One region of the Stenotrophomonas maltophilia group sp. P373 genome, then DNA from elsewhere that is predicted to be linked to it. Evidence: riboswitches for the same ligand, from Rfam matches in the RefSeq annotation. Region 1 holds a riboswitch; the other holds the start of a gene.
The links. A riboswitch is a leader RNA that binds a small molecule or an ion and turns the genes downstream of it on or off. The one in region 1 is predicted to bind cobalamin.

Region 1 (3,193 bases):
GCGCAACATCGGCCCGAAGAGTGCAGCGTGGCTGCGCCAGGTCGGGCTGCGCAGCCGCGAGGACCTGGTTGCGATCGGCGCAGTTGGCGCCTTCGTCAAGGTCAAGCGGGCCGGCTTCAAGCCCAGCCTGAACCTGCTGTACTCGCTGGAAGGCGCATTGCTGGACTGCCACTGGCAGGAGCTGAGCGAGCCGCAGCGTGAAGCGCTGGTGCAGGACTACGAAGCGCGCATCGCCGCGCATCCGCTGAAGGCGGCCGGCCCGGCGTCGGGCCCGGTGCATGAGCAGCGCTTCGATGCCGACGATGAGGCCGAGGACAACGTGGCCGAGCGCGCGGACGAGGATTGACTGCACCGGTAGTGCCGGCCGCTGGCCGGCAACTGCGTGATCCTTGCAACGTTCCTGAGGCTGCCGGCCAGCGGCCGGCACTACCGATGGACTACGGCTGCTGCAGTTCCAGCAGCTCGCCCACCAGCCCGACCTCGCCCCGCTCCAGCCACACCCGCAGGCGCGTGCCGTGGTCGATGCGCAGGGCCCAGCACAGCGACATCGGCAGGCCGCAGACCTGCGACAACACCATGCGCAGCGGGCCACCATGGCTGACCACCAGCGTCGGCACCGGATCATCATCATCGAGCAGGCGATCCAGCGCGCGCGCGATACGCCGCTCGAAATGCCCCCAGCTCTCGCCGTTCGGCGGCGGGAACGCATGCGGATCGGCGTGGAAGGCGGCCAGCGCATCTTCCGGCAGGTCGAACAGCGACTGCCCGTCCCAATCGCCGAAATCCAGTTCTTCCCATTCCTCGTCCGCTTCGACGTCCAGCCCGCGTGGGGTGGCCAGCGCCATCGCCGTGTGCAGGGCGCGCAACCGCGGTGAACTGATCACCCGCTCCCAGCGTTGCTCGGCATAGGCCTCGACCAGCTCCTGCGGCAGGCCGGCCAGCTGCGGTGGATCGCTGCGGCCATCAAGGAACTCATCGCGACCGTTGCCGGCATGGCGGACGAGGTCGAGGATCATGCGTGCGTCCCGGACGGGCGACGCAGGTACAACGGAGAACGGGCAGACATCGGTAACGGCACCACGGGATCGAGCAACCATTCTAAAGGCACAGCAAAGGCAGCCGCGCAGGCGCGACGCAACGGGACGGCCTGCGATGCCGTAGACTGCGCGCACTTCCAGGTGACCTGCGGCCGTGGCCGGCAGGTTGAAACGGGAAGCCGGTGACGCGTGATTCCACGCCAGGCCGGCGCTGCCCCCGCAACGGTAAGCACGTCAGTTCCAGGCAACACCGCCACTGTGCCGCAGGCATGGGAAGGCGCCTGGACGGTGGCCTCGCGCCACCCGGCGGCAAGCCCGGAGACCGGCCCGGAAGCCTCAGGTCGCGATGCGGTGGGCATGGCGCTGGATGACCGTGGCGTGCGCTGCGGCATCGGCGCGTGCCTGCCTTCGCGGCTCCTCCCCTTCGCCACGCGGGCGTGCGTGGCACCTGGAGTCCCCCCATGAAGCTGCAGTCCCGAATGCTGTCCCTGGCCGTACTGGCCGCCCTGCCCGCGCTGGCACAGGCCGCCGATGACACCACCGCGCTCGACCAGATCCTGGTCACCGCCACGCGCACCCCGATCGCCCTGCAGGACAGCATCGCGCCGGCTCAGGTGATCGACCGCGCGCAGATCGAATCCAGCCAGGCCACCTCGCTGCAGGAACTGCTGCGCGGCCGCGCCGGCATCAACCTGACCAATGCCGGCGGGCTCGGCAAGCAGAGCTCGCTGTTCCTGCGCGGCACCAACTCGGGCCACACCGTGGTGCTGGTCGACGGCGTGCGCATCAACAGTGCCGACCTCGGCCTGGCGATGTACCAGGACCTGCCGCTGGCGCAGATCGAGCGCGTGGAAATCGTGCGTGGCCCGCAGTCGAGCCTGTACGGCGCCGATGCCATTGGCGGCGTGATCCAGATCTTCACCCGCCGCAACCAGGGTGATTTCGCCCCGCACTTCCAGCTCGGTGGCGGCAGCAACGGCCTGCGCGAAGCCAGCGGCGGGATCGGCGGCGGGACCGAACGCGGCTGGTTCGGCGCCGACATCGCCTACCAGCATTCCGATGGCATCGATACCTGCCGCGGCTCGGCAACGCTGTTCACCGGCTGCTTTGCCGACGAACATGACCGCGATGGCTACCGCAACCTGTCCAAGAGCCTGCGCGGTGGCTACACCTTCAACGACCAATGGAACGTAGAAGGCAGTGCATTGCGTGCCGACGGAAAGAACCATTACGACGGCTACTACAACTATTCGGAAACCCGCCAGCAGGTGCTGGCCGGCAAGGTGCGCTACACCCCGTCCGAACGCCTGGCGTTCACCGCCAATGTCGGGCGCAGTGACAACGAGTCGGACAACTTTGGTGACTTCGGTGCCCGTGGCAGCGCTCAGACCCACCGCGACAGTGCCTCGCTGCAGGGTGACTTCGCCTTGGCCGAAGGCCAGCTGCTGAGCACCGGCGTGGACTGGAGCGAAGACAACCTGGATGGCAGCAGTGCCGGATATCGGGTCGACAGCCGCCGCAACACCGGCGTGTTCGTGCAGTACCAGGGACGCTTCGGCCGCCACCAGCTGCAGGCCAGCGCGCGCAACGACGACAACCAGCAGTTCGGCAACCACGCCACCGGCAGCCTCGGCTGGGCGATGGAGCTCGGCCACGGCCTGCGTGTCAATGCCAGTTACGGCACTGCGTTCAAGGCGCCGACCTTCAGCGACCTGTACGACCCGTGGAGCGGTGTGCCGACGTTGAACCCGGAGAAGTCCAAGAGCACCAACCTGGGCGTTTCGCAGCAGGGACAGGGCTGGCACTGGGGCCTGGACGTCTATGAAACCCGCATCGATGATCTGATCACCTACGATGCGGCGACCTTCAGGATGCAGCAGGTGGAGAAGGCGCGCATCCGCGGTGCCGAACTGACCGGTGGCGTGCTGCTGGCCGGCTTCGACATCAACGCCCAGCTGAGCTACACCGACCCACGCAACCGCACCGGCGGCAGCACCCAGTTCGACAACTGGCTGCCGCGTCGTGCACAGCAGACCGCGCGCCTGGACCTCGATCGACGTTTCGGGGCCTTCCGCGCAGGCCTGACGGTTCAGGGAGCGGGCAAGCGCTATGACGATGCCGCCAACGCGGTGAAGGTGGCGGGTTACGGCACGCTG
Region 2 (3,193 bases), 280 kb from region 1:
CCGCACACATGCACTTCGCGGATGCGGCGCTCATGCAGCCAGCCGGCCAGGCCGGTGGCCGGGCGCTCGCCATCGGGGCCGTGGTTCTCGCGGAAGGCGCTGTACGAATCCACCTGTGGGCGGGTGCCCTTGCGCAGGATCAGGTCGGCCACGGTCCAGTCCACGCCCGGGTGCAGCGCGGCGCCATCGCTGCCCTGCACGCAATGGTCGGGCCACAGGGTCTGTGGCTGCGCGTGCAGCAGGATGGTCTCGAACGGTCGCTTGCCGGGGTGCTGGCTGGCGAACGAGGCGTGGTCGGCCGGGTGCCAGTCCTGGGTCGCCACCACGGTGCGGTAGCGGCGCTGCGCCAACAGATCGGCAATCGGTGCCACCAGCGCATCGCCCTGGTCGCAGGCCAGCGCACCGCCGGGCATGAAGTCCGGCTGCAGGTCGATCACCAGCAGGGCGACATCGGCGGGCAGGGCAGTCATGGCAGATCCACTACATCAGAAGGGGCGACCAGCGTGGCCGCCCCGGCGGCACAGGTCAATCGCCCTGCGGCGCCTCAGCGTCCTGCCCGTAGTACAGCAGTCCGATCCTGATCCGTTCGCGCCCGTTCTCACGGCGATGGCGGTTGGCATCGCGCAGCGAGTACACGCAGCCGCAGTACTCCTGCTGGTAGAACTGCTCGCGCTTGCTGATCTCGATCATGCGGCTGGCACCGCCGCCCTTGCGCCAGTTGTAGTCCCAGTACTGCAGGCCCTCGTAGCGCGAGGCGGCACGGATGCCGCAGTCGTTGATCTGCGCCATGTTCTTCCAGCGCGAAATACCCAGCGACGAACTGATGGTGTCGTAGCCGTGTTCGTGCGCGTACAGCGCGGTGCGCTCGAAACGCATGTCGAAGCACATCGTGCAGCGGATGCCGCGCTCGGGCTCGTTTTCCATGCCACGCGCACGGCTGAACCAGTTGTCGGTGTCGTAGTCGCAGTCGATGAACGGAATGCCGTGCTGCTCGGCGAAGCGGATGTTCTCCTGCTTGCGCAGCTCGTACTCCTTCACCGGGTGGATGTTGGGGTTGTAGAAGAAGATCGCGTAGTCGATCCCGGAAGCGGTGATCGCCTCCATCACTTCGCCCGAGCACGGCGCGCAGCACGAATGCAGCAGCAGGCGCTTGCCATCGGCGGGCAGGGTCAGGGTGGGGCGTTGGAACTCGGTCATCGTGGCGTGCGTCAGGGCGTGGGAGCGGTCTGGCCGGTTACCGTGAACAGGACGCGCGCGGCCACGCCGCCTGCACATGCAGGATGGTGATGGCCCCGGCACCCTCCCCGCGGAGAGTCCAGGTCGAATCAGGGGACCGTCGTGTCCCCCGGCCGGGGCCGGTATTCGGGCTGATGGACACGGGCCGCAGCCCACCTACTCCCTGCCGCTTCCCAGGCGCGAGCCCAGTGCTGTTGGCAGGATTCGTTTCCATTCACCGCTGCGGGGCAGCTCCGGAATGGGCGCACGAAGCGCCTTCACCGGATTCCCGTTTAACTCCCTGCCGCCATCCAGCCACGGCAGGGATACCTTCGGCGTGCCCACGGTGGACGCGTTGCCGGCGTGGGTCAAGGGGCACCGGGGTCGGAGCCCTTTGCGCTGCAACGGGATCCGACCCCGGTCGGGATGCGCCTCAACGCCCCGCTGCGGCCCGGGCCCGGATGTCGTCCAGCCGCTGGTCGTGCAGCAGGCGCCCGTTCTCCCACACGGTCACCATCGCATCCTCGAAGCCGGTCGGCAGCGCCTCGTCACCGTTGGGAGGCAACGCCACCGTGTGCAGGCTGCCGTCATCCAGGCGCCGCAGCAGGCGCATGCGGCCACGCTTGCTGGTCTTGCCGGCATCGGTGACCGGGTCCTTGTAGACGTCGATCCACTCACCCTCGACCCGTGCTGCCGAGCACTTCAGCGCGAACTTCTGGGTGTCGCGGTCCAGCCGCTGCAAAAGCGCGCCGCCCATGCCGAAGGCCACGTTGTCGGCGGCGTAGCCGTCTTCGGTGATGCGCTGCAGGATGGCGCGGATCGTATCCGGGTTGATGCCATCGCCCTGGATCACCCGCACGTGGTTGAGTACGCGGTAGCCCTTGCCGTTGAGGGTGTGGCCGAATGCTTCATCCAGCCGGCGCAGGCTTTCGGCCACCACGTCCACCGGGTCACCCGAGTCGGGGCGGATGACCAGGGTGGCGCCCGAAGCGATCACTTCATCACGCAGCGTCGTGCCCCAGTGTTCACTGATCGCGCGGTAGATGTCATAGCTGTCCGACACCACTGCCACGATCGCGCCCGGCTTGCCGAACTGGCGCAGCATGTTGCGGTAGGCGTCCACCTCGCGCTCGCGGCCCCAGCTGGTGATGGTGCTGTGCTCGGCGGCGGGAATCGAATAACCGGCCATCGGTGCGTGATAGTGCGCGCGGGCCAGGCACAGGGCCGAGACGGTGTCGGTGCCGAGGAAGTTGACCAGGTGTGCGGCACCACCGAGCGCGGCCGATTCCAGGCTCGATACACCGCGGGCGCCGAAGTCGTGCAGCTTGAATGGCAGCTGCCCCTGCGGATCGTCGCTGGTCTGCTGCAGGAACGCAGCAATGGTCTGTCGTGCATGCCAGCTGATGGTGGCCACGGTGACCGGGTACCACACGCGCAGCAGCAGCGTTTCCAGGTACGACGGCACCCAGAATGCAGCCGGGTCGGTCGACTCGATCGTCATCAGTGCCTGGTGGGTGGGTACCACGCTGCCCTCGGGCACGGCACGGATGCGCACTGGCAGGTTGCCCCCGAGCCGGTCGACGATATCGCGCCAGCCGGCTTCGTTGAACGGCTCGCCATGGGCGGCGAATACCGCAGCAGCGTCGTCGATGTCAGCGTGGGTGACCGGCCGTGCCAGCGCGTCCTTGAGGATCGCCTGCAGGCCGAAGAACACCGTGCGATCGTGCAGGCCGCCACGTGATTCGACGTAGAAGAACGTGGCATCGGTACCCGGCGGGTATTGCAGCCAATGGCTGGCCTTGTAGCTGTCGGTGTTGAGGAGAAGATTATCGAGGTAGTGCATGACGGAAGCTCCTTCGCGTCGAGTGACACCAGCGGTCTATCCGCCAGTGGGGAGAGCCGGGCAGGTCAGCCGCGGCCGAGGAAATACTCCAGGATGTGCAGGTGGTCCTCGAACAGCTGCGGGCCCATGTCCAAC

Region 2: it holds a riboswitch for cobalamin, as region 1 does, so the genes downstream of both, ACSYHF_RS01105 (epoxyqueuosine reductase QueH) here and btuB (TonB-dependent vitamin B12 receptor) in region 1, are expected to answer to the same signal.

Annotation. Positions count from the first base shown of each region.
Region 1 covers NZ_CM129994.1:537,174-540,366, reverse strand. The annotation lists gene ACSYHF_RS02505 (TfoX/Sxy family protein) at 1-346, shown strand, start outside; gene ACSYHF_RS02500 (histidine phosphatase family protein) at 438-1,016, opposite strand; cobalamin riboswitch at 1,160-1,382, shown strand; gene btuB (TonB-dependent vitamin B12 receptor) at 1,499-3,193, shown strand, end outside.
Region 2 covers NZ_CM129994.1:252,200-255,392, forward strand. The annotation lists gene pncA (bifunctional nicotinamidase/pyrazinamidase) at 1-470, opposite strand, end outside; gene ACSYHF_RS01105 (epoxyqueuosine reductase QueH) at 526-1,197, opposite strand; cobalamin riboswitch at 1,337-1,550, opposite strand; gene ACSYHF_RS01110 (nicotinate phosphoribosyltransferase) at 1,649-3,058, opposite strand; gene ACSYHF_RS01115 (bifunctional nicotinamide-nucleotide adenylyltransferase/Nudix hydroxylase) at 3,124-3,193, opposite strand, start outside.